Regions from separate parts of the Micromonospora sp. DT229 genome, predicted to be linked through region 3. Evidence: riboswitches for the same ligand, from Rfam matches in the RefSeq annotation. Region 3 holds a riboswitch; each other region holds the start of a gene.
The links. Region 3 has a riboswitch for cyclic di-AMP ahead of ACLQ2T_RS20400 (coiled-coil domain-containing protein). Riboswitches for the same ligand answer to the same signal wherever they lie in the genome.
Positions count from the first base shown of each region.

Region 1 (7,729 bases), on a different contig from region 3:
GCCGCGACGGTTCCGGCTTCGCCGTCATGCTCGGCCCGACCGTAATAGGCCACCAAATCGACCGCCCCTGACCCACTCACCCACCCACCCTGCCTGACCCCCTTCCTCTCGCCCTCACCACACCCCTCTCGCCCTGTTGATCAAGAGGTTTGCGTCGAGAATCGCGCTTGTCACGACCAAAACCTCTTGATCAACAGCGGCGAGGGCGGGGTGGGGGCGAGGGCGGGGTGGGGGCGAGGGCGGGGTGGGGCGGGGAGGGCGGGGTGGCAGCGGGTCTGCTCAGAGTTCCGGCTCGGGGCCCTGGCGGGAGGTCGGGGTGGTGTTGCGGAGGCGGGCGATCAGGCGCATGCCGTGGTAGATGATCAGGGCGGCGGCGGAGCCCAGGGCGATGCCGTGGAAGGAGAGGTCGCCGGCGGTGAGGGTGTAGTCGGCGGCCCCGATGATCACTGCTACGGCGGCGGTCAGCAGGTTGACCGGGTCCTGGAAGTCGACCCGGTTGTCCAGCCAGATCCGGGCACCGAGGATGGCGATCAGCCCGTAGAGGGCGGTGGTGGCGCCGCCGAGCACCCCGGCCGGCACGGTGAGGATCAGCGCGCCGACCTTCGGGCTGAGCCCGAGCAGCACCGCGGCCAGCCCGGCGATCCAGTACGCGGCGGTCGAGTAGACCCGGGTCGCCGCCATCACCCCGATGTTCTCGGCGTACGTGGTGGTGCCGGAGCCGCCGCCGGAGCCGGCGAGCATGGTGGCCACGCCGTCACCCATGAACGCCTTGCCCATGTCCCGGTCCATGTTCCGCCCGGTCGTGGCGGCGACCGCCTTGACGTGGCCGGCGTTCTCCGCGATCAGCACCAGGACCACCGGGATGACGAGCACCACGGCGCGCAGGCTGAAGCTGGGCGTGTGGAACTCGGGCAGCCCGACCCAGGCGGCCTCCCGCAGCCCGGTGACCGTCGCCGGGTCCAGCCCGCCGGTCAGCGCGGCGAGCAGCCAGCCGACGAGCACCCCGAGCAGGATGGACAGCCGGCCCAGAAAGCCCCGGAACAGCACCGTGCAGATCAGGATCGCGGCCAGGGTGACCACCGCGACCAGGGGTTGGGCCTTGACCCCGCCGTTCCCGCCGCCGTCCCATGCCACCGGGGCGAGGTTCAACCCGATCAGCATCACGATGGCGCCGGTGACCAGCGGCGGCATCAGTCGGTTGATCCAACCCGCTCCGGAGAACTGCACCACCATGCCGACCAGGGCGATCGTCGCCCCGACCACGACGATGCCGCCGAGGGCCGGGCCGATGTCGCCGCCGGCCTTGGCCGCCAGCACCGGGGCGATGAAGGCGAACGACGAGCCGAGGTACGACGGCAGCCGGTTGCCGGTGATCAGCAGGAAGAGCAGGGTGCCCAGCCCGGAGAAGAAGAGGGTGGTGGCCGGCGGGAAGCCGGTGATCAGGGGCACCGTGAAGGTGGCCCCGAACATCGCCACCACATGCTGCACCCCGATGCCCAGGGTGCGGGGCCAGGAGAGCCGTTCGTCGGGGTGCACCACGTCCCCGGGGCGTACGGTGCGGCCGTCGCCGTGCAGGGACCAGGGTGACCAGCGGGATCGCGGTTCGGTCGGGGACTGGGTCATGATTGGCCCTTCGCGTCGAAGTGCTGACGGGGGCGATCAACCCTGGATGTTTCTAGCATGGGCGATCGTGCGGGGTTCGGGAGGTCAGGCGGGTGATCCTGCGCCATTGGGTGCCCTCGCCTGCCTGGTGATCGCGGTGCCGCCCGGTCCCCAGAAGTGGGTCGATCTCTGATTGGGTAGGGTGCCACGACGGGCGGCGCCGAACGGGTGGCCGCCGGTAGCCGATCGGATCGGGCAGGTGGCCCGTTGGGAGGAGAGGCGCGTGCCTCCGACGCCGTCGACGTCTCAGGTGCCGGCATGACCAGCGCACCGGTGGCGGCGGGCATCGCACCCGGCCGGGGGCAGGCTAGCCGACTACCCTCGCTGACCGGGCTGCGGTGGGTGGCCGCGCTGCTGGTCTTCGGCTTCCACGCCGGCACCATGCGGATCATCGCAGAGCCGGATTACCAGGCGGTCGTCGGCAAGATCTTCACCCTGGGCCTGTCCGGGGTGCAGTTCTTCTTCATCCTCAGCGGGTTCGTGCTGGTCTGGTCGGCCCGGCCGGGAGACTCGCGACGGGGGTTCTGGCGACGCCGGTTCGCCAAGATCTATCCGAACCACGTACTGCTCTGGGTGCTGGCCATGGCGGCGGCCCTCTGGTTCGCCGATCCGATCAACCCGGTCGCGGCGCTGGAGAACCTGTTCCTGCTCCAGGCCTGGGATCCCCGTCCCGGCTACTTCTACAGCGTGAACAACGTCAGTTGGTCGCTGTCCTGCGAACTCTTCTTCTATCTGTGCCTGCCGCTGGCCCTGCCCCTGGTGCGGCGGGCCCGCCCCTGGCTGCTGTGGGCGGTTGTGATCGCCGTACCGTTGCTGATCCTGGCGCTGTGGCCCGGGCAGACCCTGGTGCCGGAGCAGAGCCGGTGGTGGTTCACCCAGGTGTTCCCCCTGGTCCGCTCGCTGGAGTTCTGGATGGGGGTGGCCGCCGCCGAACTCATGCTGCGGGGCCGCTGGCGGGGTCCCGGCCTGCCCCTGGCGAGCCTCATCTTCGTGGTCACCTGGGTGGTCGCCGCGCAGTGGATTCCGGCCGAGTTCTGGGCGGCGCTGCTGTCGGCGGCGTACGTGGTGCTCATCGCCGCCGCGGCGGACGCCGATGTGCGGGGTCGTCGCTCGCCCCTGCGGTCGCGCCCGATGGTCTGGCTCGGTGAGGTGTCGTTCGCCTTCTACCTGGTGCACGTCTTCGTGATCATGACGATTCTCCGGGTCACCGGAGACTGGGGGACCGGTCTGCCCGGCTGGTGGGGCCCGGCCGCGGTGATCGGCTTCCTGCTGCTGACCCTGGGCCTCGCCGCCCTGGTGCACCGCTTCGTCGAACAGCCGATGATGCGTCGCCTGGCGCCTCCCCGCCGCACGGCCCGCCCCAGCGCCACCAACCCCACACCCGGCACCGGGCCTGCGCCCACCTCCGAGGCTGCGCCCGGTGCGGTGCCCGCCCCCCGTGCCGAGCCTGTCTCCGGTGCCGAGGCATCGGCTGACCTCCATGCTGGACGGTAGGGTTCTGGCCTGCCGACCAGGGCGGCAACCCGAATCAGGTTCCTCGGCGCGACACGCCGGGCGGCGGTGCGGGCTGCGGACACCGGCGGTAGCGTGACATCGTGCTCCCGGTCCTCTCCACCCGTCCCCTGTGGTGGTTTGCGCGCCGGGTGGCACGACTGCTGACCGGGTTCGCGGTCGCCGCCGCCTTCACCGTCGGGGTCTGGGCCATGCCCACCCACCCCGGGGCGATCGAGGACCTCGGTCCGGCCGGGCAGCCCACGGCAGCCGGCCTTGTCTGGTCTTCAGAGGGTGCCCCGGCGTCCTCGGTCGCCGATGGCTGCGCCGCCGTAGCCCTGCCTGTCGAGAGGTGGGGGCCCGGTGGCGACGACCGCCCGGAGGCTGGGCCCGCTACGACGCCGGTGTCACCGTTGCCGCTGCCGCCGGAAGCCGCCCTGATCATCAGGGCTACCCACGGGCTGCCTCCAGCGGTGGTCACCCCGGGCCCGGGCTGCGCCCGTGCACCACCCGTTCGCTGATCGTGCGCCCGTACCGCCGTAGTCACCCGGACCTCGCCCGCCTGGACCCCCTGGGCCTCCGGTAGTGCCCCGGAAGTCCCCCAGGGCCCGGAGTGACGGACGGCCCGAGTCCCGCCGCCGAGACCGCCACATCAGCTTCCCCGAGGTGCCGACATGGAGAAGACCCTTCTCTACCAGTTCCTGATCGACGTGCCCCGAGCCGCCGCCATCTGGTCGGTGCTGCTGGTGCTCGCGCTGGGCGTGCTCACCGTGCTGGTGGCCCGACCCGAACCGGCCCCCTCGCCCGACCGGGACCCGGACCTCCCCGACGAGGATGCCGCCGCCGCGGACCTGCGGCGCTATGCCGGCGAGGTGGCCGTGGCCGCGGCGGGGGCCGCCCAGAACGCCGCCCGCCGCCGCGAGGCCTGGCAGCGCGCCCAGGCGGAACTCGACCGGGCCTGGGCCGCGTACGACGAGGCGGAGACCGCCGCCCGACGACTGGCCGCCGCCGGCGCGCTGCCCGCCCCCGGTACCCCCCCACACCCCCGCCGAGTACGCCGCCAGGGAACGCTGGCTGCGCCACGCCGTGATGACGGCGTACTGGCGGGGTGATCTGTCGGCCCGGCAACTCACCGACGCGCTGGCGCACCGGGCCGGTTGGGATCCCCGGCGTCACCCCGCCGAACAGGAGATTCTTCTGGCTCGGGTGGTACGCGACGGGCGCCAGGCGGCCTATCAGGCGGCTCGGCAGCAGGAGCGGGAGGCCTGGCGGGCCGCGGAACTGGCCGTCGACGCGGCCCGGGCGCTGTCCACCGAGGCGTACGCCGCAGCGCAGCGGACGCGGGCGTACCCGCTGCCGACCTCACCCCGGGTCGTCTCCGGCCCTCAGGGGGCCGTGGCGCGCTGGCGGGTGGCCCGGGCCGGTTGAGGCGCACGGTTCTTTCCCATTTATTCGGTGACCCCGGTCACGGTCATCGCGGAATCGGTCATCGTGGGGCAGACATCGAATGCCGGGCGCAATCTCCGGGGAATTGTCAACCTCGGGTCCGATTGTCGACCGACAGTGCCTTCCTGACCCGGAGTCCCATTGAGCGACGACAGTTCCGCGATACCCGAAAAATTTGACCGGGAAGAAGGTTTAGCCAGCTCAGGGCAGCCTTGGCAGGAGCTGTGACGCACAGTAATGTCGACCCCGTCCGGTGCGGTTACCGTTCGCAAGTGGCGACGCCGTGCCGACCCGCTCAATCGTGATCTCACGAACCGGGGACCCACTGCACCATTGGGGTGAATCCGCGAGCCACGGCCCGCGGTAGGGCGATCCTCCCGCCCGAATCCGTCAGCTAACCCGGTCGGCGGTGTCGGAAGGAGCTCCTTTCCTCGTGCAGCACAATCAGCGCCCCCCGATATTCCTGCGCCTCCACGGCACCGTGGTGCCTGCGCTCGCCGGTCCGCTGTCCGCGCGCTGACCCAGGCCCACCGCAGCCGCCCGATCCCCGGGCGCATCCCGTGAAACGGCACCGCCCCGTACTCCGCCTCCGGGTGTCCACCGGATGGCCGGAGCCGCTGTGCCACACCACCCCTGAGCCCGTGGAGGATTCGTGAAGCACACCCTCAAGCGTCAGCTTCGTCGGCTGGCCACCGAACGCCCCTACCAGCTCGTGGCCACCTCGGCGCTGGCGCTGGCCCTGGCCGCCGGTGCCGGCGCCGTGGTCACCCAGATCGACGACCCGGCCGAGACGCACACCACCGCCGCGGTGGCCGAGTTGCGCGAGGAGCCGGCCGCCTCCCGTGGCCTGGCCCGGGCCGCCACCGCACCCAGCAGCCCCGCGCCCGGTAGCGCCGCCCCGAGCAGTGCCGCGCCGAGCGCGGAGCCCGGCAGCTCCCCGTCCAGCGCCGCCGCCGCACCGGAGGCCGCCTCGGCGGACCCGGACCTGGCCAGCAAGGAGGCCGCACCGAAGCCGCCCGCGAAGAAGGTGCTGTCGTACGACTACCAGGCCCAGATCAACGGGTGGTACTGCGGCCCGGCAGCGGTGCGCAACGCGCTCAGCGCCGCCGGCATCGACCGGGACCAGGAGACCCTGGCCGCCCAGCTCGGCACCACCTACCTGGGCACCAACTCGGCCCGGGACACCACCCGGGTCCTCAACGCCATGGCCAAGGGGAGCCCGTACCGGACCACGATGATTCCCGGTGGCGCGGCCACCCCGGCCCAGATGGATCAGCTTCAGGCCGATGTCGTGGCGGCCATCACCGACGGCCGCGGGGTCGTGGTGAACGTCGCCGGCAGCGTCACGGACACCGCCGGGGGCTGGCACTCCTTCCCGGGCGGCCACTACGTCGCCGTGGTCGGCTACGAGGACGAGGGTCGGATGGTCAAGATCGCCGACTCGGCCGACCCCTCCTACTACTCGTACTGGGTGAGCACGATCGATCTGGCCAACTGGGCTGCCACCCGCGGCTACTCCTCCTGATCGACCTGTTTCGTGCCGGGCGCCGACCCCAGTGGGGTCGGCGCCCGGTGTCGTATCCCGGTCGTGGCTCTCGCCCGGCCGGTGCGGGCGGTGGCAGACTGCCTGACATGATCACGGAGTCGGATGGGCGGGCCAGCTCGCCGATGCTGTTGTTGCTGCACGGCATGGGCGCCAGCGGTGACGTGTGGCTGCCCTCGGCCCCGCTGCTGGATCAGCGCTGGCCCGGGCGGTGGGCGGCACCGGATCTGGCCGGCCACGGCGCGTCGCCTCCGCTGTCGGGGTACTCCTTCGCCGGGCTCGCCGACCAGGTCGCCGCCGGCCTGCACCCCGGCGACCGGGTGATCGTGCTGGGCCACTCCCTCGGCGGGGTGGTCGGTCTGGCGTTGGCCGCCGCGAATCGGGCGGTCACGGTCGAGGCGGTGGTCGGGCTCGGCATCAAGGCGGTCTGGTCCCCGGCGGAACTGGCTCGCGCCGGTGATCTCGCGGCCCGCCCGGTCACCTGGTTCGACAGCCGCGACGAGGCGGCCCGACGGTATCTGCGGGTAGCCGGCCTGGCCGATCTGCTCAGCCCCGATGATCCGGCCGTGGCGGCCGGGCTGCGGCAGGTGGACGGCCGGTGGCGGCTGGCGATGGACCCGGCCGCCTTCGGCGTCGGCGAGCCCGACCTGGCCACCCTGCTGGCCAGGATCGAGGCGCCGGTGCTGCTGGCCCGTGGCGAGCACGACCCGATGGTCTCCGAGACACAGCTCAAGCAGTACGGCGTACCGGTGGTGACCCTGCCCGGGCTCGGTCACAACGCCCATGTCGAGGATCCGGCGGCGGTACTGGCGCTGCTCGACGCCGTACGGTGACCGGTCCCGGTCAGGAGCGTTCGCCGTCGCCGGCCTGCTCGGGGGAGGCATGGTCGGGGGACTTGCGTAACCACAGGACCACCCCGAGCACTCCTGCCACTGCGCTGCTGATCGCGATCGCCGTCTCCGCCAGTTCGGGCCAGTCGTCCATGAACGGATAGACACGCGAGAGGACCATCCCCACGAAGCAGTACAGCAGCAGAACGACGGCGACGACGCGCTGGATAATCATGGCCCTCATTGGAGCACAGCGCCGCGAGCGACCGTCGGGCACCGTCCACAGTGTTCAAAACTGAGCCGGCCGCCGCCGGGCCGGTACCCGGCGGCGGCCTCGCTCAGGTGGCGGGGGAGAACGGGGCGTCGCTGGCGGACCGGGGGGCCGGGGCGGCCCAGTGCGGGTCCAGTTCGCGCCGGGCGGCGGTCAGGAACGCCTCGGCGTACGTCTCGGTCGGGAAGTCGCCCAGGTACCGGCGGCGGGTGGCCCATCGGGCCTCGGCCAGGGGGTCGGTGTCCAGCAGTCGGGTCAGCACCTCGTCCACCTCGGTCAGGTCCCGACGCAGTACGTAACCGGAGGCGGCCAGCGGGAACCGTTCCAGGAACCGGTCGCCGTCGACCCCGGTGTCGGTGACCGCGTACGGCTTGCCGGAGTGCAGCCAGTCGGACACCACCCCGGAGACGTCGGAGATCAGGGCGTCCGCGCGGTTCACCGACTCGGCCAGGGTCAGCGCGCCGGCGGCGGCACCGAACAGGTGCG
Region 1 covers NZ_JBNCLD010000006.1:174,798-182,526, reverse strand. Annotated here, with positions in the region: partial or broken gene ACLQ2T_RS11970 (DNA gyrase subunit A) at 1-71, shown strand, start outside; gene ACLQ2T_RS11965 (uracil-xanthine permease family protein) at 280-1,623, opposite strand; gene ACLQ2T_RS11960 (acyltransferase family protein) at 1,921-3,156, shown strand; gene ACLQ2T_RS11955 (hypothetical protein) at 3,258-3,674, shown strand; gene ACLQ2T_RS11950 (hypothetical protein) at 3,828-4,265, shown strand; gene ACLQ2T_RS11945 (hypothetical protein) at 4,243-4,581, shown strand; cyclic di-AMP (ydaO/yuaA leader) riboswitch at 4,882-5,023, shown strand; gene ACLQ2T_RS11940 (C39 family peptidase) at 5,252-6,124, shown strand; gene ACLQ2T_RS11935 (alpha/beta fold hydrolase) at 6,232-6,975, shown strand; gene ACLQ2T_RS11930 (hypothetical protein) at 6,986-7,207, opposite strand; gene ACLQ2T_RS11925 (CDP-glycerol glycerophosphotransferase family protein) at 7,311-7,729, opposite strand, start outside.
Region 1: another riboswitch for cyclic di-AMP. It lies ahead of ACLQ2T_RS11940 (C39 family peptidase); the one in region 3 lies ahead of ACLQ2T_RS20400 (coiled-coil domain-containing protein).

Region 2 (7,729 bases), on a different contig from region 3:
CTCGTCGACGGCCGCGCGGACCGCGTCGTCGTCCAGCGGCTGTTCGCTGGTGACCTTGACCTGACCGGCGGCCAGGTCGACCGCGACCTCGGTGACGCCGGGCAGCGCGGTGACCTCGGCGCTGACCGCGCTGACGCAGTGTCCGCAGGTCATGCCCTGCACCTGGTACGTCGTGGTGACCATGGAACTCTCCTTCTCCGGTGACCCGGCCGAGGGGCGGCCGGCGTCTGGAAGAATACCCACGGGGGGTACCCAAGAGCGACCCTAACATACCCCCTGGGGGTAGGTTATCCTCGTTACCATGACCACACCCGCGCCGATCCGTGGCTACACCGCCAGCAAGGACCAACTGCTTGCCCGGCTGCGGCGGGTCGAGGGTCAGGTACGCGGCGTCGAGAAGATGGTCGACGAGGATCGCTACTGCATCGACGTGCTGACCCAGATCTCCGCCATCCAGGCCGCACTGGACAAGGTCGCCCTGGGCCTGCTCGACGGGCACGCCCGGCACTGCATGCACACCGGCGCCGCCGAGGGCCGCGCCGACGAGATGGCCACCGAGATGATGGCCGCCGTCGGCCGCCTGATGAAGCGCGGCTGAACCCCACCCACCGGCACCCCGGTCCCCGGCCGCGAACCGCCGAGGAACCGGCGCGGCCTGCGATCCATTCCCGGGCTGGCTACGATTCGCAGACGATGGTCTGCCGACATCCGGGCCCACCGGCCTGCGTCCGCCACCGGCGGCGCACCCGCATCCGCCGCCACTGTCCGGCGTCCGGCCAGGCCCACCCCGGCAATCACCGTACGCAGCGGGTCCGCCACATTCCGGCCACCTCGGCCGCCCACCGCGACAGTCGTACGACCGGGCTGAACCGACTCGCCCGCCGACACGTACTCCGCTGAAGAGATCGTTGGGAGACTATCGAATGGGCGCCGATCACAGCCGGGCCGCTCCGCCCACCCCGCCCGGGGTGCGGCGGATCCTCATCGTGACGGTCGTCCCCCTCTTCCTCGTCACGTTGATCGCCGCCCTGGTGCTCTGGCCCCGCGACGCCCCTCGCCCGGAGGCCGCCGACGACCTGCCCCGCTACCAGGGCACGGTTACCCGGGTGGTCACCGAACCCTGCCCGCCCAACCCTGCGGTGCCGGAGGGCACCCCGACCACCGGCGGGGGCCCCTGCGGCACCGTCACGGTACGGATCCAGGACGGCCCGGACGCCGGGCAGCAGGTCGACACCCCCATCCCGGCCGGGCCGGGCGCCCCCTCGGTGAGCGTCGACGACGAGGTCATCCTGGTCTCGCTGATCGACCCGGAAGACCCCTCGATCAGCACCTACAACATCGCCGAACACCAGCGCGGTATGCCACTGATCTGGCTGGGGGTGCTCTTCGCCGCCGCCATCGTGGCCTTCGGACGACTGCGCGGGCTGGCGGCCCTGGCCGGACTGGCGGCCAGCTTCGCCATCCTGCTCACCTTCGTGCTGCCGGGCATCAGCGCCGGTCAGCCGCCGTTGGTGGTGGCCATCGTCGGCGCCGCGTTGATCATGTTCGTGGTGCTGTACCTGACCCACGGGGTGTCCGCGCAGACCTCGGTGGCCGTACTCGGCACCCTCGGTGCCCTGGTGCTCACCGGGCTGCTCGGCCTGGCCGCGACGAACGCCACCCACCTGACGGGTTTCGGCAGCGAGGACGCCACCACCCTGTCGATGTTCCGGGGCGATGTCGACCTGCACGGCCTGCTGCTGGCCGGCATCATCATCGGCTCACTGGGGGTCCTCGACGACGTCACCGTCACCCAGGCCGCGGCGGTCACCGAGCTGGCCCACGCCAACCCCAACCTGTCCCGCCGCCAGCTGTACCGCTCGGCCACCCGGGTAGGCCGGGCGCACATCGCCTCGGTGGTGAACACCATCGTCCTGGCGTACGCCGGCGCCTCACTGCCCCTGCTGCTCCTGCTGACGGCCGACTCCCGCGCCCTGGGGCAGATCCTCACCAGCGAGTTCCTGGCCCAGGAGATCGTCCGCAGCGTGGTGGCCACCCTCGGGCTGATCGCCGCCGTACCCCTGACCACCGCCCTGGCCACCGTGGTGACCACCGCCGGTCGGCAGCGTGGCGGGACGGACCTCGCGGCCACCGCCCCCGACGAGGTGGCCGCCGTCGGCGAAGGCCGGCCCCGGATCCCCCGGCCGACGACGGACCGGGCCGATGCACTGCGGGCCCTCAGCGATCCGCGTACCCGTCACACACCCCCCGCCACCCGTTCGGAGTGGCCCGAACCGGACAGGAGCACCGACACCCCATGGTGACACTGCTCAACGTGAGCACGCCGACCACATCGGTCGATATGCGTGGCGCTCGTCACCCATTGCGATTACGAAATGACGTATCTCGCCGGGTTCGGTACGTAGAAGCCCAGACGGACTCTCGGGTAACCTCACTGCCGGTCACCGCCGAAGGCGCGCACCAGCGCCTGCGGTGCCACCGCCCAATCGCCGCCAGGCGAGCCGGGGACCCAGGTACCTGGGGTGAATCCGCACCAGCGGTAGGGGCCACTTCCGTCCCGAACCCGTCAGCTAACCCGGTCGGCGGTCGATGGAAGGGAAGACAGTGACGGCACCCCTACGCCGCTGGTTGACGCCCGTGGTGGCCGTGTTCGCCGCGTTCGCCGTCTTCGCCGGTCCCCTGCCGGCGACGGCTGCGCCGAACGCCCCCAAACCAGCCGGTCATGATGACGACCCGCCAATGCTCAACGAGCTGATCGAGGCGACCAACCGGGACTACACCAAGGCCAAGTCGAAGCTGGAGAAGTCCAAGAAGAAGCAGCTCAAGCTGGCCGTCGAACTCCGCCGCGCGGAGGCCGACCTGGACTCCCTCGCCCCACAGGTCGCCGAGATCGCCACCCAGTCGTACCGGACCGGTCGGGTGGGCGCGATCGCCATGCTGTTGCAGACCGACGCACCGGACTCCTTCATCCACCGGGCCTCCGCCCTGGACGAGCTGAACCTGGTCAACAGCAAGAAGCTGGCCGAGGTCAACGCGGTCAAGCGCCGCGCCGAGACGGCCAAGCTGGCGCTCGACGCCGAGGTACGCGAGCAGCAGAAGCTGACCAACGACATGGCCCGCAAGAAGAGCGACGCGGAGAAGTCCCTCCGACTGGTCGGTGGGGTAGGCCTCACCGGTGGCCTGGTGGCCGCCACCTCCCCGGTAGCCCGCCCCGGCCCCAACCGGGCCTCCGACGGCGGCTGGAAGCCCGAGTCGTGCAACCAGGACGACCCGACCACCTCGGGCTGCATCACCGCGCGCACCCTGCACATGTACAAGGAGGTCAAGCGGGCCGGGTTCAACCGGTTCGTCGGCTGCTACCGCCCGGGTGACAAGTGGGAGCACCCCAAGGGGCGGGCCTGTGACTGGTCGTTGCAGAACAGCGGTTTCCGACCCTGGTACAACGACGACACCCGGATCTACGGCAACAACCTGGCCGCGTTCCTGGTCCGTAATGCCGACCGGCTGGGTGTCTACTACGTGATCTGGAACCGGCAGATCTGGTTCCCGGCGACCGGCTGGAGTTCCTACAGCGGCCCGTCGAACCACACCGACCACGTGCACGTCTCGATGCTCTAGCGTCCCCGACACCACTTCGAGGGCCGTCCCGCCGTCTGGGTGGGGCGGCCCTCGTCGTAGGTCGTGTGGGTGGGTGGCCTTCGCCGTCAGGTTGTGTGGGCGCGCGGCTCACGCCGTCCGGTGGGGCGCTCCTCGCCGTCAGGCGGCGAGGGCGGCGGTGGCGACCAGGTCGGCGGGCTCCGCGGCCACCGCCCGTGCCTCCCCGGCGGCCAGCCGGTACGACATGCCGACCACCGCGCAGCGCCCGGCGGACACCTCGGCGGCCAGCGCGGTGGAGGCCTCCAGCATCGCCGTCACGGTCTGCGCGATGTGGATGTCGACGATCTGGTCCAGCTCCTCCACCCCGGCGGCCTGCGCCCGGCGCAGGCTGGGCACCACGGCGTCCACCACCGCGCCCAGGTGCCCGGCGGGGGTGGTGCCGGTGGCCAGGGCCGCCCGGGCCGCCTGCACGGCACCGCACGAGTCGTGCCCGAGCACCACCACCAACGGCGTACGCAGGACGGCCACCGCGTACTCGACGCTGCCCAGCACCTCGGGGCCGATGGTGTGCCCGGCGGTACGGACCACGAAGAGGTCCCCCAGCCCACGATCAAAGATGATCTCGGCGGCCAGTCGGGAGTCGGAGCAGCCCACGATCACCGCGAAGGGATGCTGCTCGGCCGCCACGGCGGTCCGACGCCCGGCGTTCTGGTTCGGATGCCACGGGGTGTCGGTGACGAACCGTCGGTTGCCGGCGATCAGCTCGGCGAGCGCCCGCTGCGGGGCACCCGGAAGATCCGCGGTGAGCAGTTCACGCTCCAGCCCTGGGTGTGTTCCGATCGCGGGTCGGCTCATCCGGCGTCTCCTCGCTGCTCATGCGATGCCTGGTCACCCCGGCCGACGCTGGTCGCGGGCTGCTCCAACCGTCACACGCACTGCAAGCCGCGTCAAGCAATGCGTGATATGCATTTCAGGTATCGCCGGTCACTTGCCTTCGCGCAGGTCAGGGTGCTCGGGCCGGACGGCGTGGCCCGAAGAAGCCGAAAGGCCCATACGATGGGCGGCATGGCATCCACCGGCGAGCGGGAGAACGCCCGTAACTGGACTTTTCTCACCAATCATGCACATGTGCTGCTCGCCATCGCCCGCAACCCCACCGCGCGGTTGCGGGACGTCGCCGAAGAGGTGGGGGTGACCGAGCGGGCCGCCCAGGCCATCGTGGCCGACCTGGAGGCCGGTGGTTATCTGCACCGCACCCGGGTCGGACGACGCAACGAGTACACCCTCAACCCGGCCGGCCGGTTCCGGCACCCCGCCGAGGCCGATCGCCAGGTCGGCGACCTGCTGGCGCTGTTCACCAAGGAGCCGGTGTCCGGCCCCACACCCTGACACGCTGTGCGGTCCCGGCGAACCGCTCGCTGCGGCAGGGCCGGCGTGGTCGGCTTCACCATCCCGGGCCGAACGGACCGCTGCGATCCTGCGGCAGGGGCGATAGGTTTGACCGCGTGCCGACTCTCGCGTTCGCCCGTCCACTGTGGCCGGTCGGGCGCTGCGCACTGACGGATCTGACCCGCCTGGCGCTGGTGGCACTCATCCTCGCGGTCGGTCTCGGCGGGGCCACCGGAGGCCGCCCCGACACCACCGAGCTACCGGCGGCACCGACCAGCACCGGGCTCGCCAGCCGAGCCGTGGAGGGCCCCCTGACCGGGTGGCCGGGACGAGAGGTGTCGACCTCCACCGGGTCTGCGGTCACCGTTGCGCCCGCTACCGGGTCTGCGGTCTCCGTTGCGTCCGCCACCGGTCACACGCCGACACAGCCCGTCCGGGCATTGGCCGCAGCCGCAGTGCCGTACCCCGAGACCTCCGAGGCTGCCCCGACCGCCGCCGTCGCGCCCCGGCCTGCCGTCGTACACCTCGCCACCGGTGCCGGTGAACCGACCCGGCGCGGCCCACCTGGCGCCTGACCGGAGCGAGCCGAGGAGCGCGCCGCCCGACCGGGTCGGGCTGAGAAACCATCGGCCGATCGGCGGGCTGACCAGCGCCGGTAACCGGCCCGTCCCGCCCTCCCGGCCAGGGCCGAAGTCCAGAGCCCGTGCCACCGCCTCCCGGCCTCGTTCCCACCCTGGCAGCACAGTCGACGAACCCTATCCGCCCACGAGGTGCTGATGATGCAGACCACTCTCTCCGCCGTCCTTCCCGACGTGCCCCGGGCCGCCGCGATCTGGCTGAGCCTGTTGGGCATCGTCACGCTCGCCGTCTCCGCCCTGCTGCTGCGTCCCCGGCGGCTCCGGTTCGACGTGGGTGCCCGCATCCGCGAGGCCGCCCTGCCGAGTCCGCCGGAGTCAGACGAGGAAGACCGGTGGGCCCAGGAGGTCATGGTGGCCGCCGAGCGGGCCGAGGCGACCGCTCGGCGCCGACGCGAGGAGTGGACGGCCGCGCAGGACGCGGCCGAGCAGGCGTGGCAGGCGTACCAGGCGGCGGAGGCGGACGTTCGCCGGTTGGCCGAGGCCGCGAGCATGCCGCTGCCGCAGACCCCCCGCACCCCGGCCGAGTACGCCGACCGGGAACGCTGGTTGCACCGGGCGGCCCTGGAGGCGTACTGGCGGCGGGAGCTGTCGGTGGAGCAGCTCAGTGACGTCTTCGCGCACCGGGGCTGGGATCCCCGCCTGCACCCGGTCGAGCAGGAGATGGTGCTGCGCCGGGCGATCCGCGACCACCTGCTGGCCCAGCAGCGCATCGCCCGCGATCGGGAGCAGGAAGCCTGGCACGCCGCCGAGGTGGCCGCCGCAGCCGCCCGCAGCCTCCGAGCGGAGACCGTCTCCGCCCTCCTCCCGGCAGCCGAACCCCACGATTCCCTACTCCCCTTCACCGAACCCGAACCCGACACCGACCACACCCGCGACCTCCCCGCCGTCCCCCCCGTCGCTCCCGTAGCCACCCCCCGAACCCCCGCCACCGCCTACTAACACCCACCCACCCACCCACCTCACCCCCACCCCACCCCGCCGCTCGGGGCGTTGATCAAGAAGTTTTGGTCTGGATCGGCCTGAATTCCGACCGAAACCTCTTGATCACCCAGGCTGAGGTCGGGTGGGCGGTGTCGGGTGGGGGTCGGATGGGTACCTCCTCGCGGACGCGAGGAGGGCGACGTGGTCGCAGCGGGTGCCGGGCGCGGGACCGAGGAGGCAGCGGACCGGGGAGCCGGACCACGACAGGCGTGGGCGAGCCTGCCCTGGCTGGTGCGTACCGCCGTGGTGTGGAGCGCCTGTCTGGTGGTGATCGCCGCCGGCCTCTACCTGCTGGCCCGGATCATCATCCTGGTCACACCGCTGGCCATCGCCCTGGCCGCCACCTTCTTCCTCGCCGCGCTGCTCGACCCGGTGCAACTCGCGCTGCGTCGGCTGCGGCTACCCGCCTCACTGGCCGCCCTGCTCACCGTCCTGCTGCTGCTCGGCATCCTGGGCGGTCTGGGGGTGCTGGTCTGGAACCTGACCGCCAGCCAGTTCAGCGAGCTGGGTGACGAACTGCGGCAGGGGGTCGGGCGGACCCGTGACCTGATCACCTCGACCCTGCCGGTGACCGACCAGCAGCTCGACGGTCTGCTCGCCCAGTTACGCGAGGCGGCCACCAGCCAGAAGGTCGACCCGGTCGCCAGCGCCCGCACGGTCACCGAGGTGTTCGGCTCCGCCCTGCTAGCCCTGGTGTTGCTGTTCTTCCTCCTCAAGGACGGCCGGGCGATGTGGCACTGGACGTTGCGCCGCGCGGCCGGACCGAACCGGGAGATCGCCGCCGAGGCCGGCCGGGTCGGTTGGCGCACCCTGGGCTCGTACAGCCGAGGCACCATGCTGATCGCGGGCATCGACGCGGTCGGCATCGGCCTGGCGCTGGTACTGCTCGGGGTGCCGCTGGCCTTCCCCCTGGCCTTGATCACGTTCATCGGTGGGTTCGTACCGATCATCGGGGCGACCGTGGCCGGCGCGGTCGCGGTGCTGGTGGCCCTGGCCGCCAACGGTCCCACGACAGCCCTGCTCACCCTGGCCGCGGTGATCGCCGTGCAGCAGATCGAGGGAAACCTGCTGGAGCCGCTGGTGATGAAGCGCCAGGTACGGCTGCACCCGGTGGTGATCCTGTT
Region 2 covers NZ_JBNCLD010000018.1:74,410-82,138, forward strand. Annotated here, with positions in the region: gene ACLQ2T_RS23555 (heavy-metal-associated domain-containing protein) at 1-183, opposite strand, end outside; gene ACLQ2T_RS23560 (metal-sensitive transcriptional regulator) at 302-598, shown strand; gene ACLQ2T_RS23565 (YibE/F family protein) at 924-2,303, shown strand; cyclic di-AMP (ydaO/yuaA leader) riboswitch at 2,470-2,600, shown strand; gene ACLQ2T_RS23570 (coiled-coil domain-containing protein) at 2,605-3,618, shown strand; gene ACLQ2T_RS23575 (carbonic anhydrase) at 3,757-4,452, opposite strand; gene ACLQ2T_RS23580 (helix-turn-helix transcriptional regulator) at 4,654-4,986, shown strand; gene ACLQ2T_RS23585 (hypothetical protein) at 5,103-5,561, shown strand; gene ACLQ2T_RS23590 (hypothetical protein) at 5,766-6,563, shown strand; gene ACLQ2T_RS23595 (AI-2E family transporter) at 6,747-7,729, shown strand, end outside.
Region 2: another riboswitch for cyclic di-AMP. It lies ahead of ACLQ2T_RS23570 (coiled-coil domain-containing protein); the one in region 3 lies ahead of ACLQ2T_RS20400 (coiled-coil domain-containing protein).

Region 3 (7,729 bases):
GGGCTGCCCACCACCGGAAACGTACGGTTCAAGGCCCTGCCCGGTAAGGAGGGCGAACTGTGGCTGGCTGGGCAGGGTGGACTGTGGCGGTCCACCGATTCCGGAGCAACCTTCACCAGATCGGCCGGCGTCGGCAGCGCGGGCAACATCGGCTTCGGTCGGGCGGCCCCCGGGCAGACCTACCCTGCCCTCTACCTGTTCGGCACGGTCGACGGCCGGCACGGGGTGTACCGCTCCGACGACATCGGCGCCACCTGGGTACGCATCAACGACGACCAGCACCAGTACGGCAACGCCGGTGACGCCCTCACCGGCGACCCTCGGGTCTACGGGCGGGTCTACCTCGGCACCAACGGGCGGGGAATCCTGGTCGCGGACCGGGTCGGTGGTGATCCCACCCCGACCCCGACGAGCCCTTCCCCGGGCCCGACCAGCCCGACGCCGTCGCCTACCGGTTCGTCCCCGTCCCCGACGCCCACCAGCCCGGCCCCGTCCCCGACCACCCCGCCGCCGACGGGCGGCTGCTCGGCCACCTACCACCTGGTCGGGCAGTGGCCGGGGGGTTTCCAGGGCGAGTTGGTGGTGCGCAATGCCGGCCCGGCGCCGATCAGCGGCTGGACCCTGAGCTGGACCTTCCCGAGTGGGCAGCGGATCAGCCAGGTCTGGGGTGGCAGCCACACCCAGACCGGGGCGACCGTGTCGCTGCGTGACGCCGGTTACAACGGCGCGCTGGCCCCCGGCGCCACCGCCACCGCCGGTTTCCTGGCCGGCACCACCGGGACCAACGATCCACCGATGACCATCACCTGCACCACTCGCTGACCGTCCACACCCGGTCAGCGCAGCGGGCCCCGTCCGACCGAATCGGTCGGACGGGGCCCGTCACCATGACGCGGGCTGGAGGTGCGGCCCCGGTCAGCGGTCGGTGGTGGCGGGGGAGTCCGGGCGCTCGACATCGACGAACTCGATGTCGTCGACGGATCGGTCCTGGCTGCCGGCGGCCCGGGCGGCGGTCCCGGCGGCCCAGCCGAGGGCCGCGCCGACCAGGGCCGCGCCGATCAGCAAGGTCCACGGCAGGGCGGGGCTGCGACCGGCCAGGGCGTCGAAGGCCCGGGTGGCCCGACGGCGGGCCTCATCGGCGGCCGAACCCACCAGGTCCCCGGCGTCGTCGGCCAGTCCAAGCGAGGTGTGCCGGGCGGAGCGGGTGGTGTCGCGGATCGTGTCACCCGCGGTGTTCATCGCCGACACGAGGTGGTGCCACGCGTCATCCGCGATCCGCTCCGGCTTGCTGCGGCGGTCCAGCAGGTTGGTTCCGAACATGTGGTTTCCTCCTCGACGGTGCCGAGGAGAGTGCCCGCATGAGACCTCCTCGGCGGCTTGCCCGGCGTGCGGCGGGGTGCGCCTTCGGAGGCTGTGCCCCATCCGCTATCGGCGCAAACCACGACGAGACGATCCTCAGGTCTCCCTACCTCCCGGACCCCGCCGAGGGACGCCGAAACGGTCAATCGTGATGCTAGGCACATCGAGCCCCTGGTCGCAGGCCTGCTACCAGGGGTGTCGGCCCTCGGGGCGGCGCCTCGGCGCGCCGGATATCGAAACCGCTGGCGTCGGCCCGCTACGCTGGTTCGGCGGCGTGGGCTGGCGCGCGAAGCGGACTGGCGGCCAGCGCGTCGAGTGATAGGACATGAAAATTCCGGACAAGGGGGACGCTAAGTGCTCCTGTCCGCGAATTGCTCATCCCGAGGGGTGGCGACCGAGGCCGTTGGAGGAATACTCTCGGTCGCGGCCCGCGTACTGATGAGGCGCCCGTCGTACGGGCGAGTGGAGGTGCTCGCGTGAGCCTGTCGATCCTTCAGACGGTTCGGCCCGGTGGTGTCATCGAGATCGCCCCCCGAGGGGAGATCGACGTCGACACCGCGTACGAGGTGAAAGAGGCCATTGCCGAGGTGCTGGCCAAGGGGCGGCCGGCCCGGATCGAGCTCAACATGCGGCTGGTCACCTTCATCGACTCGGTGGGCATCAGTGCGATGGTCGCCGGATTCCAGACCGCCGAGGTCAGCGGTGTGAAGTTGGTCGTCACCGAGCCGAGCCGGTTCGTGCACCGGCAACTCTGGGTGACCGGCCTGCTCGGCCTGTTCGGTGCCCCCGAGCCGTACTACGCGGGGGCCGCCGCGACACCCGAGGTTCTACCGGGGGCCTGAGGCCCTCAGTCGGGGTCCAGGCCGGACAGATCAATATCGGTCGCCTCGGTGAGGGCCCGGATGGCCGTCACCGAGGCGTAACCCTCGGCGAGCAGGGCCAGGTCGGTACCGGGCTGCACCGCCTGACCGGGCTGCTCCAGCGAGGTACGCACGAATCCCTGACCGGATTCGGCGACCGTCATCTGCACCTGACCGAAGGTGGCCAGGGTGCCCCGGCGTATCCCCCGGAGCCGCCCGAAGGGCAGATCCGGCGCGTTGACATTGAGCACGCTCGCCACCGGCCCGGTGAGCAGCCGAGGCAGCAGGTCCAGGGCTACCCGGGCGGCCGTGTCCCAGTGCCGGTCGGCATCGCGTACCCGGGCGGCTGCGGCCACCGCCGCACCGCCGCTGGCTGCGGTCGCCTCACCGGCGGACAGCACGTCCAGTGACACCGCCATCGCCGGGCAGCCGTTGGCCACCGCGGTGAAGGCCGCTCCCACCGTGCCCGAGTGCAGCACCGCCCGGCCGGCGTTGGCGCCCCGATTGATTCCGGACAGCAGCACCTGCGGGGGCGGCCCGAAGGCACCGTGCACGGCGATCAGGGCGATGAACCCGGGAGAACCTCCCACCGCGAACGCCGGGGTGGTGTCCAACTCCGGCAGGGGGTGTTCATGGACCACCACCCTGCCCTCCTCCTCCACCGCCCTCATCGCGGCGCTGGTGCCGCTGGCCTCCTCGAAGGGCGCGGCCACCACCACCTCCAAGCCCCGGGCGACCGCTGCTCGGGCCAGCGAGTGGAGGCCGGGGGCGGCGATCCCGTCGTCATTGGTAATCAGTACCCGCAGGGTCATCGGCCGCCCGCCCGGTGGGCCCACTCGTCCGGGGTGGTGCGGAACTGCGGCCGGTTGCCCGCTGGCACCAACTCGACCCGGTCGACCAGGCCGGTGATCGAATCCAGTCGTCCGGTGCCCAGCCCGTGCCGGGTGACGTTCAGCGCGCCGGCCGCCGCCCCGGTGCGGATCGCGGTTCGGATGTCGCCGCCCCGGGCCACCACGGCCGCCACTCCGGCGGTCATCGAGTCCCCCGCGCCACGGGGGTCGGCCGCCTCCAACCGGGGCATCCGCACCTCGAACACCTCGCCGTCGAGCAGGGTCAGGGCCGGTTTGTCGGCCCGGCTGACCAGCACGTTCTCCGCCCCGGCGGTGTGCAGGTCGTACAGGGCGGTGACGAGCTGATCCTGATCGTCACCGGCGGCCCGCCCGTCCGCGATCAGCTCCTCGTGGCTGACCTTGAGGAAGAACACCCCGCTGTCCAGGACGGCCGTCAGGTGTTCACCGCTGAGGTCGACCACCACCGGGCTGCCGTTGGCGCACAGATCGGCGGCGAAGCGGCGGTACAGGTCGGGGGGTACCAGGCTGGGGTGGTTGGGGCCGCTCAACACGCACACCGCCGCCCGCAGTCCCTCGCTGAGGGCCAGGTTGTACAGCTCGTCCAACTCGTGGCGGCTCAACGGCTGACCGGGCACGTCGATGATCTCCCGCCGGCTGCCCTCCCGGCGGTCGTGCACGTACGCCCCGCTGCCGCCGGAGTCGCGGGCCACGACCTTGAGGTTCACTCCCTCGCTGACCAGCAAGGGCTCCAGCACCTGCCCGATCTCGCCGCCCAGGGTGGTGCAGAGCACCACCTCGACCCCGAGGGACAGCACCATCCGGGCCTGCCAGACCCCCTGCCCGCCGGGGTGCAGATGCAGCTCCGGGGTGCCGTTGGGCTGGTCGACGGTGACGGTCAGCAGCGGCGTGGGCGCGAAGACCATGACGTGCCCGGTCACCGGAGCCACCCGCAGTTGCCGGGCCGGGTGAACCGGATGGTGGATTGCCTCATGCGCTGCCCCCTCGTGGCGAAATGTCCACTTCACCCCCGACGGTAACCATGGTGACGGATTCCCGCGCGGCGACGGGCGGGGGACAGGGATCTTCGAGCGGCCAGGGCGGACACGACGACGCCGGGTGGGGATGCCCACCCGGCGTCGTGGCGAGGATCGGTCAGTACACCGACAGGTGTACGTGGTTGGTGTGGTCGCTGGACGGATCGCCCCGCGCGCCGCTGTAGGTCTTCCAGCCGCTGCTGGGCAGCCAGATCTGCTTGTACCAGATCACGTAGAGCACGGCGAGCCGGTCGGCGTTGTTGACGAAGTAGGCCGCCAGGTTGTTGCCGTAGGTCCGGTCGCCGCCGGTGGCGGCCCCACCGAAGCCGTTCTTCTGCGCCGCGAAGTCGCAGGCCCGGCCCTTGGGGTGCTCGCCGGAGCCACCCGAGCGGTAGCAGGAGACGTACCGGGTGAACCCGGCCGACTTGGCCTGCTTGAGGGCGTGCAGCGTACGCGGGGTGATGCAGCCGTTGGCCGGGGTGGGGTCGTTGACACTGCACGACTCCGCCGGCCACGAGCCGTTCGCGTTGCGGGGTGCGGGGGCGGCCCTGGGGCTGGATCCGCCGGCCCGGGTCGGGGCCCGCTCGGCCCGCTGGGCGGCCTCGGCCCGTTCGTTGGCCACGGTCAGGGCCTGCTCGGCCTGATCCTTGCGCTTGGCCATCACCGCGACCTGCTTGCGCTGCTCCTGGACCTCCCGGTCCAGCGCCTGCTTGGTCCGGCTGACCTCGTCGCGGGTGGCCCGCAGCTCACCCAGGGCGCGTTCCTCGTTGGCGGCCACCGCGTCCAGCGCCGCCGCCCGGTCCATGAAGCCGGCCGGGGAGGCGCTGTTGAGCAGGGCCGACGCCGCGCTGAGCCGACCGGATCGGTACGCCTGGGCGGCGATCTCGGCTACCTTGCTGCCGCGTTCGGCGAGCTGGCTCTCGGTGGTGGTGAGCTGGCCGGCCAGCTGCTTCTGGCGCTTGACCGAACGGTCCAGGGCGGCCTTGGCGTCGAGGTACCCCTTGCTGGCCGCCTCCAACTGGGCCCGCAGCGCCGGGGTGCCGCCTTCGTCACCGACATCGCCGGGTGCCGCCGCGGCGGGAGCGGGAACCAGCGCTGCACCCACAGCGAGGGCGAGCGCCGCGCAGATCAGGGCCGCCGTGCGGGCGGCCGGTCTCACGGTTGCCACTGTTGGCATGCACATGTCCTTCCGTCAGCCGCCGACCGGGTTAGCTGACGGGTTCGGGACGGAAGATCCCTACCGCGCGTGCGCGGATGCACCCCAGGAACATGGTTCCCCGGCTCGCCCTGGCGGGCGATTGAGCGGCGGCCGCCGCCGGCACCGGTGGGTGCCGCCTGGCGGAGGCCGGAGCCGAGCCTACCGGGACTGCCGTGACCCGTGCAGCCGGTGTGACTCGTGGTGTTCGTCTGCTCACCATAGAATCAGACATAAGTGTTGAGTACGCCGTTTTGGTGACACCAGTCACCGCGGTATCCGTACCGAGCGTGTCCGGGCAGGTTCAACCGATGTCGACGGTGGTCAGCCGTTGGGTGGCTCGGGACAGCGCGACGTAGAGCGTACGGACCCCGGAGTCCGGCACCGCCCGGACCTCGCTCGGGGCGACCAGCACCACCCCGTCGTACTCCATGCCCTTGGCCTCCAGGCTCGTCACCACCTGGAGACGATCGCCGCCCAGGCCGCCGAGCCAGCCCGCCACCTCCTCCCGCCGGGGCACCGGAGTGATCACCCCGACGGTGCCCTCGACCTCGTCCAGCAGGGTGCGCGCGGCCGAGACCACCCGGCTGGCCAGCTCGGCCGCCGGAACCAGCAGTCGAATCGGCTCCACCCCGGTGGAGCGGACCGCCGTGGGCAGCGGAAGGTCCGGGTACACCCGGCGGATCTCCTCGGCCGCCACCGCGAAGATCTCCGCCGAGTTGCGGTAGTTCGTGGTCAGGGTGAACAGGTGGCGCGGGCGCCGTCCCAGGGCCTTGTCCCGGGCGCGGGTCAACTCCTGGGGATCTCCCGTCCACGCGGTCTGCGCCGGATCGCCCACCACCGTCCAGGAGGCCAGCCGACCCCGCCGGCCGATCATCCGCCACTGCATCGGCGAGACGTCCTGCGCCTCGTCGACCACCACATGGGCGTAGTCCCGGTAGTCCTCCGGGCGCTCGCGGGCGGCCTGCCGGGCGGCTCGCTGCCGATCGGCGAGGGTGCTCAACTCCCGGACCCCGCCGGCCAACTGGAAGGGGTCCCGCTTGGCCCGGGCCGGGCGCATCGGCTTACCGAGCAGGGTGTCGAGCTCGTCCAGCAGGGCGGCGTCGGCGACCGTCGGACCCTCGGTGGCCAGCCCCTGGTACGCCTCGGCCAGCAGCCGGATCTCGGTGCCGGACAGGATGCCCCCGGCGTACCGACGCAGCCGCTCGTGGTCGGCCAGCCAGCCGAGTACGTGCCGGGGATGCAGCCGGGGCCACCAGGCCTTGAGGAACTCCCGGAAGTCGGCGCGGTCGATCAGTTCGTCCTCGAAGGCGCGCTGCTCGGGCAGCCCGCCGATGCCCAGTCGACGGGCCTGCGCCCAGAGCGCGGCCAGTACCCCGTCGAAGCCGGCCCGGCGGACCTCGTTGCGTCGGGCGCCGCGCGGCAACGCCCGGTTCCAGATCGCGTTCAGCTCCGCCCGGTCCAGTTGCAGCAACTGTCCCCGGTACAGCAGTCGCAACTGGGTGGGGGTGCCCGGAGCGGGGTCCCGGACGGCCCGTTCCAGGACCCGCCGCATCCGCAACGATCCCTTGATCGTGGCCACCCGGGGCGGGTCGGTGCGGGTGGCGGTCACCCCGGGGAAGAGACTGCCCAGGGAGTGCAGGGTGGCCGCGTCCTCGCCCAACGACGGCAGCACCGAGGCGATGTAGGAGACGAAGACCGAGGAGGGGCCGAGGACCAGGATGCCGCCCCCGGCGTACCGGCTGCGGTCGGCGTAGAGCAGGTACGCGGCACGGTGCAGGGCCACCGCGGTCTTGCCGGTACCCGGGCCACCGGAGACCAGGGTGATCCCGGAAGCGGGGGAGCGGATCGCCTCGTCCTGCTCCCGTTGGATGGTCGCGACGATGTCGCGCATCCCTCGACCGGTGGTACGGGACAGGGTGGCCAGCAGGGCCCCGTCGCCCACCACCGGCATCTCCGCCGGGGCGGCGTCCGGGTCGAGCAGATCGTCCTCGATCCGGGTGACCCGTTCCCCGCTGGATTGGATGGTCCGACGCCGCACCACCCCGAGGGGTTCGGCCGGTGTCGCCTGGTAGAAGGCGGCGGCGGCCGGGGCGCGCCAGTCGACCACCAGGGTGCTGGCGTCCTCGTCGCGGATGCCGAGCCGCCCGACGTAGAGCACCTGCCCGTCCCGCAGGTCCAGCCGACCGAAGACCAGCCCCTCGTACTCCGCGTCGAGCAGGTGACGTCGCTGCGCGGCGTGGAAGACCATCGCGTCGCGTTCCACCAGGGCACCGAAGTTGCCGACCCGGGCCAGCCGGTAGCCGTCCCGCTCCGCGATGACGGCCGCGCGTCGCAGCTCGGCCAGTCGTGCGTACACCCGGTCGAGATGCCGTTGCTCGACGGCGATCTCCTGATCCAGGGTGCTCTGATCCACCGCTCGTGCTCCTC
Region 3 covers NZ_JBNCLD010000013.1:95,071-102,799, reverse strand. Annotated here, with positions in the region: gene ACLQ2T_RS20425 (cellulose binding domain-containing protein) at 1-822, shown strand, start outside; gene ACLQ2T_RS20420 (hypothetical protein) at 916-1,320, opposite strand; gene ACLQ2T_RS20415 (STAS domain-containing protein) at 1,836-2,201, shown strand; gene surE (5'/3'-nucleotidase SurE) at 2,207-3,031, opposite strand; gene ACLQ2T_RS20405 (1-phosphofructokinase family hexose kinase) at 3,028-4,008, opposite strand; gene ACLQ2T_RS20400 (coiled-coil domain-containing protein) at 4,223-5,281, opposite strand; cyclic di-AMP (ydaO/yuaA leader) riboswitch at 5,286-5,419, opposite strand; gene ACLQ2T_RS20395 (HelD family protein) at 5,604-7,715, opposite strand.

Region 4 (7,729 bases), on a different contig from region 3:
GGCGGTGGGTGCCTCCACCGGAGAGCGGTACCCGGGGGGCGGCGGGGTCTGGGATTGTGGCGGGGCCTGGGGTGGCGGTGCCGCCCGAGGTCCGGCCGGTGCCGGTGGCCCGAACCCCTGCCCGGCCGGGGGTGGCTGGCGGTCGGGCTGCCCGGCCGGTGCGGGTGGTCCGAACCCCTGCCCGGCTGGCGGTGGCTGACGGTGGTGCTGCTGCGCGGTCTGCGGTTGGCTGCGCTGGGGGCCCTGGTCGGGGGGTCGGCTGGGTTCGAAGGCCGTCCGCCACGGGGTCGGCCCGACCGGAATGTCCGGCTGGCCGGAGGGCAGCGGTACGCCGGTCACCTGCGCCGCGCCCTCGCTACGTGCCGGTGTCGTCGGACGCGGCGGCACCGGATCGGGCCAGGCACCAGTCGGGCGGGCCGGGGGCGGGGTCGGCTCGGTGCGTTCGATCCTAGGCAGGAAGGCGGTGGCCTCGTCAGCCTGGTCGTGGTGTCGACCTTGGGGACGCTCGCTCATGACGGTGCTTCGGCCCCGGCCCTCTGCTCGGCGATCCGCTTGCTCATGAGGGCCTCACTCCGGCACGGTCGCCGAGCGCAGAGTGGTGGAGTCCTCGAATGCGGGCACGGTGACCGTGGAGGCGTGCTCGGAGTAGCCGAGTTGGTAGTTTTCCACCGCGTTCCTGAACCACCGGACTCCCTCGGAAGCGGCGAGGGCCTGCCGAAGCGCGCCGGGATCGCCAATTGCCACGATCTTGAAAGGTGGGGAGTACACCCGGCCGTGCAGCAGCAGGGTGTTACCCACGCAGCGTACCGCGCTGGTAGCCAGAACGCGGACATTCATGATTGACATGGCCTCCGCGCCGCCGGCCCAGAGTGCGTTCACCACCGCCTGCACATCGCCCTGGTGCACGACGAGGTCGTCGTTGCTGGCCCCCTCGGGGAGTTTGCTGAGCTGTGGGGCGTCGTCGAGTTCGACAGTCAATCCGGGCCCGGTGAGGGCGGTGAAGCCGGCGGCGGCCAGGTTCTCGGCGGCCCGCTCCTGCTGCTCCTTGATCGGAGTGTCCGAGTTCGCCAGGTCGTTCGTACGATTTTCGACCTCCCGGCGCAGGGTCCCGGCCAACTGTTCGTTAGCGGCCACCCGGTCTCTGCGGTCCTCGATCAACTCGGTGAGCTGAGGGCGGCGGTCCTCGCGCAGGGCGGTGCCGCCGGCGGTGGTGGCCGTGGTGGTGAAGAGCAGGCCGGCAGCGGCGGCGATCAGCGGTACCCCGATTGACCAGCCAGGACGTCGCCGCCGTCCACGCCGCAGCAGGCCGGCGACGAGGCGTCGCAGCACCTTCTGCCACGAGGCCGCGCCGGACGTGTACTCCACGACCGTCCCCCTGTCCTCGGCTCCGGCGACCGTACCCGTACGGTCGTGACGGCCCTTGTTCCGCCGTCCGCTGCCGGGGCGTCCGGCAACGGGTCTGGCCCCATTCGTGGATTGAGCGGGGCTTCCGGACTACGCTAGCTCTCGAACATTATTGGCCATGGACCGTCGCCCTCGCGCCCGGTTGCAGGCCGGACGAGGTCGTAACCCCTCTGGAGAGCGTCGTGCCCAAGTCTCAGGTCCGTAAGAAGAAGGTGTACACCCCGCCCACGGACGTCCGCCCGACGGCGACGGCGGCGACGCGTAAGCCCAGCCCTCTCTGGCTGCCGGTCACCGCCGTGTCGCTGATCGTCTTCGGCATCGGCTGGTTGGTGGTCTACTACCTCTCCGAGCAGGAGTACCCCGTCGCGGAGCTGGGGTACTGGAACCTGGCGGTGGGTTTCGGTGCCATGGTCGGCTCCCTGATCCTGCTGTCCCGCTGGCGCTGACCCCCGGGTCATCCGATCACGGTCGGTGACGTGTCGAGGCCCGGCCGTGCGGTCGCTGCGATCGCCTCCTAAGGTGTGCGCAGGGCGGCGCGGCCCACGGTGCGAGAAGACTCACGTTACTGCTGGGTAACCTTGCGCGTAGGCTGCACTGCATGACCGAGCGGGAAGGTCATCGACGGGTCCGGTTCCAGGTGCGGCAGCGGTGAGATCGCGTACGCACCCTTGACTCGGACTCCGGTCGCCCAGCCGCTCGCCAGGCAGCAGACCGGGAGGCCAACTCGATGGGCAGCGTCCAGATCGTCACCACGATCCTCGCGGCCGCCATCACCGCTGTCGCGGTGTGGCTTGCGGTACGCGCGGTCATGCAGATGACGGCCGTGATCCGGCTGGGTCAGCCCGACCCGTCCCGGTTCGGTGACAAGGCCAGCCGCACCAGGACCATGCTCGCGGAGACCGCCGGGCACACCCGGATGCTGCGCTGGAGTGTGGTGGGTGCCGCGCACTGGGTGGTGATGGTCGGCTTCATCGTGCTGTCGCTGCTGGTGCTTGAGGCCTACTTCGAGGTGGTGTCCCCGACCGGTGGGCTGCCCCTGGTCGGCGGGTGGGCGCTCTACGGTCTGGTCACCGAGTGGATCGGCATCCTCGGCATCGTCGGGATCCTGGTGCTGATCGCCATCCGGGTGGCCAACCGGCCGAACCGGGCCGGCCGCCGGTCGCGATTCACCGGGTCGACGATGTGGCAGGGCTACTTCGTCGAGGCGATCGTCCTCGCCGTGCTGATCATGGGTTTCCTGATCCGGGGCTTCAAGGTGGCCACGGACCACTTCGAGTACCCGACCTGGGCCACCCCGCTCAGCCACGCGGTCGGCTCGGTGCTGCCGGACTGGGAGTCCGGGGTCAGTGTGGCAGCCCTGATCAAGATCGCCATCTCGATGACCTGGCTCATCGTGATCTCGCTGAACGTCACCATGGGCGTGGCCTGGCACCGCTTCCTGGCCTTCCCCAACATCTTCTTCAAGCGCAAGCCCGGGTCGGCCGGCTCCGGTCTCGGTGCCCTGCGGCCGATGATGAGCGACGGCAAGCCGCTGGACTTCGAGGAGGCCGACCCCGAGTCCGACCAGTTCGGGGTGGCCCACGTCGAGCAGTTCACCTGGAAGGGCCTGCTGGACTTCAGCACCTGCACGGAGTGCGGCCGGTGCCAGTCGCAGTGCCCGGCCTGGAACACCGGCAAGCCGCTGTCGCCGAAGCTGCTGGTGCTGAGCCTGCGCGACCACGCGTACGCGAAGGCGCCCTACCTGCTGGCCGGTGGCGGCAAGGACCTCACCGGTGAGGAGAAGGCCACCGCGGCCCAGTTGGCCCACCTCGACGTGCTGGCCCTGGCCGAGGCGGACAAGCCCCTGATCGGCGACGCCGAGGCCGGCGGCGTGATCGACCCGGACGTGCTCTGGTCGTGCACCACCTGTGGCGCCTGCGTCGAACAGTGCCCGGTGGACATCGAGCACATCGACCACATCGTCGACATGCGGCGTTACCAGGTGCTCATCGAGTCCAGCTTCCCCTCCGAGGCCGGGGTGATGCTGCGCAACCTGGAGAACAAGGGCAACCCCTGGGGTGCCCCGCAGAACACCCGCGAGGACTGGACCAAGGGTCTGGACTTCGAGGTTCCCCGGGTCGGCGAGGTGGAGGACTTCGAGTACCTGTTCTGGGTGGGTTGTGCCGGTGCGTTCGAGGACCGGGCCAAGAAGACCACCCGGGCGGTGGCCACCCTGCTGAACGAGGCGGGGGTCTCCTTCGCCATCCTCGGCGAGGGCGAGACCTGCTCGGGTGACCCGGCTCGCCGGATCGGTAACGAGTTCGTCTTCCAGATGCTCGCCCAGCAGAACGTGGAGACCCTCAACGAGGCCTTCGAGGGCCGGGAGAAGGCCAAGCGCAAGATCGTCGCAACCTGCCCGCACTGCTTCAACACCCTGGGCAACGAGTACGGCCAGCTCGGCGGGGAGTTCGAGGTGGTGCACCACACCCAGCTGCTGGCCCACCTGGTCGCCACCGGCAAGCTCACCCCGGTGCAGCCGGTGGACGGCGGGGTCACCTACCACGACCCGTGCTACCTGGGCCGGCACAATCGGATCTTCACCCCGCCGCGCGAGGTGCTGGGCAGCGCGGTCGGCGCCGAGATCACCGAGATGCCGCGGAACAGCGAGCGTTCCTTCTGCTGCGGTGCCGGTGGCGCCCGGATGTGGATGGAGGAGCGGATCGGCAAGCGGATCAACGTGGACCGGGTCGAGGAGGCCATGTCGACCGGGGCGCGGACCATCGCGGTCGGCTGCCCGTTCTGCTCGACGATGCTCACCGACGGGGTGAACGGCAAGGGCGCCGGCGAGCAGGTCGAGGTGGTCGATGTGGCGAGTGTCCTACTGCGGTCGGTCCGGCCCGAGCAGGGTCGGGGCGTCGAGGAGAGCGAGCCGGTCGCCGGCTGACCAGCACTTGACCGTACGAGGTACGGCGGGCCCGATGTGGCCCGCCGTACCTCATTATTTAAATTGACGTGCGTGACTATAACGAAATGATCGACACCCTTTGTGTGCGGTTGGTCGCGCAAACGTGAATCGACCGTTGGTCGCCTTGATTCCGCACCGCGCCTTCCCTAATGTTGGGCACCGACCGCCGCGGGTCGTCTGTCTCGCCCCTCAACCGCTCGCGGGACGCCCGGCGGTCGGTTGCAAAGGAGTCGCTGCCGGTGGCAACCATGCCCCTCCATCGTCCTGCACCGGGATGGCCGCGCCGTCCAGGTGGCCTACGGAGAGCTGCGCACCGCCTGGTCGTGCTGGTGGCCGCCGCCGCGGTCGGCGCCGGCCTGATCGCCGCCCCCGCGTACGCGGAACCCTCGGTGGAGGAGATCGAGCGCCAGATCGACAAGCAGTGGCAGCAGCTTGAGCCCACCATCGAGCAGTACAACAAGGTGCGGTCGCAGCTGAGGGTCAACCGCAAGAAGGCCGGTGACCTGCAGAAGAAGATCCAGCCCCTGGCCCTGGAGGCCGAGCTGGCCATGAACCGGGTGGCCGACCTGGCCTCCCGGTACTACGTCAACGGGCCCTCCCAGGAACTCGGCGCGGTGCTGCTGAACGCCAAGCCGGACATGCTGGGCGAGCAGATGGCGCTGCTGGAGCGGCTGGCCGCGTACGAGCGGCAGCAGCTTGAGGGCGTGATGAAGGTCCGCAAGAAGTACGACGACCAGAAGGCCAAGCTCGACGCGCTGATCGCCGACCAGGAGACCAAGGAAAAGCAGCTGGCGGCGAAGAAGAAGCAGATCGACGCCAAGATCAAGCAGCTTGAGCGGTCCCTGCCGGTGACCACGGTCAGGACCACCAACTGCCCGACCATCAACGGGGTGGTCAGCGAGGCGGCCCGGACCGCGATCAAGGTTGCCTGCGCCCAGGTCGGCAAGCCGTACGTCTGGGGGGCCACCGGCCCGAACTCGTTCGACTGCTCCGGCCTGACCCAGTACGCGTACAAGGCCGCCGGCATCTACCTGACGCACTTCACCGGCGCCCAGTGGAACGAGGGCAAGGCCATCTCCAGGGCCGAAGCCCGCCCCGGCGATCTGGTCTTCTTCCGCAGTGACCTCAGTCACGTCGGCCTCTATCTGGGCAACAATCAAATGGTGCACGCGCCCAGAGCGGGTAAACCGGTGAACGTCTCTCCGATCACCACCATGCCGGTCGCCGGCTTCCGTCGACCCGGCTGAGGGATCGCACAGGAACATCAGCAGGGCTCTCGGTCAAGAGATCGGGGGCCCTGCTCTTTTGTCGGATCTGGACACCCTGCGTCACGGCGTGGATCTGTTGTGTATCGACGGAGGTCGTCCCTAAGCTGGGCAATTGTCGGCCCGATGGCAGTTCCGCCCATCCGGGGTGGTGACGGTCCGACACCGCCGAGTCGCCTGTGCGAGCCGGGGACCCAGGTACCCGGGGTGAATCCGCGATCCGCGCGGTAGGGCGCCCCCTTCCCGCCCGAACCCGTCAGCTAACCCGGTAGGCGGTATGGGGAAGAAGGAGTTGGGAGCCCGGTGGCACACCATGCCCCGCGGCCACCGTCACCCCGGGCGACGACGCCCGGCCCGGTGACGGCTGCGCCGCGATCCCACTGGTACCGCTGCACCACCGCACTCGCCGCCCTGTCCGCGACCGCCGTCATCCTCACCGGCGGCGCCACGGCGGCCCACGCCGACCCGTCGGTCGACGCCATCGAGCGCCAGATCGACGCGGACTGGAACCGGCTGGAACCACTCATCGAACGGCACAACGCCACCCGGCAGGACCTGGCCGGCAAGCGCCGGGAGGCGGACTCCCTGGCCGCCCGCATAGCTCCCCTCCAGCGCCAGGTCGACGAGGCGATGGCCCAGGTCGGTGCCCTGGCGGCACGGGCGTACATGGGTGACACGGTCGGTGCCGTCAACGCGCTGTTGGGCAGCAGGCGGTCGCCCGGCGAGCTCGTGGAGCAGATCGGCCTGCTCGACCGGTACGCCCACCACCAGCAGCAGGCCGTACGGCAGGCTAGCGCGCTACGCGACGAACTCGCCGCCGCCAAGGCCCGGCTGGACGTGGCCATCGGCGAGTTGATCCGTACGGAGGTCGCCCTCGCGGGGAAGCGACGCCAGATCGACGCCGAGATCGACCGGTTGCAGCGGCTGCGCCTGCGGGCGTACGGCCGGGGTGGTGGCGGCCCGCTGCGACCCGCGCCCTGTCCGGCCGACTATCCGGGCGAGGCGGCCGGGGTGGCGGTGAAGTTCGCCTGCGCCCAGATCGGCAAGCCGTACTCCTGGGGAGCCGAGGGACCTGACGCGTACGACTGCTCCGGTCTGATGCTGGCCGCGTGGGCGCGGGCCGGGGTGGCCCTGCCGCACAACGCGGCCCGGCAGCGTCAGGTGACCCGGTCGGTCGCCCGCAGCGCCCTACGCCCGGGTGACCTGGTCTTCTACTACCGGGATCTGCACCACGTCGGCATGTACGTCGGCGACGGCTGGGTGGTGCACGCCTCCCGCGCCGGTCAGCCGGTGAAGATGAAACGGATGGAGAGCAGCCCCGTCCACAGCTTCGGTCGGCCCGGCTGAGGTCAGCGGGTCGGCCAGGTGCGCCAGTTCTGCCAGGCCCGGCTCGGCGTCGGGCCGCGCTGGCCCTGGTAACGGGAGCCGTAGACGGCCGACCCGTACGGGTGCTCGGCCGGCGAGGAGAGCCGGAAGATGCAGAGCTGACCGATCTTCATGCCGGGCCAGAGGGTGATCGGCAGGTTCGCCACGTTGGACAGCTCCAGCGTGACGTGCCCGGAGAAGCCGGGGTCGATGAAGCCCGCGGTGGAGTGGGTCAGCAGACCCAGCCGACCCAGGCTGGACTTGCCCTCCAGCCGCCCGGCGAGCTGGTCACCCAGGGAGATGACCTCCAGGGTGGAGGCGAGCACGAACTCGCCCGGGTGCAGCACGAAGGGCTCGCCGTCGGGCACCTCAACCGGGGAGGTCAGGTCGTCCTGCCGGGTCGCCGGGTCGATGTGGGTGTAGAGGTGGTTGTTGAAGACCCGGAACAGCTTGTCCAGGCGTACGTCGATGCTGGAGGGCTGCACCAAGGTGGGCTCGAAGGGCTCCAGGGCGAGGGTGCCCGCCTTGATCTCGGAGACCAGGTCGCGGTCGGAGAGCAGCATCGCCACACCATACCGATATGGCTGACCTGCGTGTCGCGCTACCTGTCTAGAACGTATGTTCGATAAGATGTCGGCATGGCTTCCTGGTCCGAATTCGCCGCCGACGAGCCCCGACTCGCCGACGCGATCCGCCTTCTTATGCAGCAGTACGGCCCGGGCTTCGGCTACCTGGCCACGGTCCGCCCCGA
Region 4 covers NZ_JBNCLD010000001.1:54,709-62,437, forward strand. Annotated here, with positions in the region: gene ACLQ2T_RS00265 (class E sortase) at 1-513, opposite strand, end outside; gene ACLQ2T_RS00270 (DUF881 domain-containing protein) at 568-1,365, opposite strand; gene ACLQ2T_RS00275 (cell division protein CrgA) at 1,587-1,850, shown strand; gene ACLQ2T_RS00280 ((Fe-S)-binding protein) at 2,132-4,327, shown strand; gene ACLQ2T_RS00285 (NlpC/P60 family protein) at 4,597-5,595, shown strand; cyclic di-AMP (ydaO/yuaA leader) riboswitch at 5,770-5,903, shown strand; gene ACLQ2T_RS00290 (NlpC/P60 family protein) at 5,971-6,960, shown strand; gene dcd (dCTP deaminase) at 6,963-7,541, opposite strand; gene ACLQ2T_RS00300 (pyridoxamine 5'-phosphate oxidase family protein) at 7,617-7,729, shown strand, end outside.
Region 4: another riboswitch for cyclic di-AMP. It lies ahead of ACLQ2T_RS00290 (NlpC/P60 family protein); the one in region 3 lies ahead of ACLQ2T_RS20400 (coiled-coil domain-containing protein).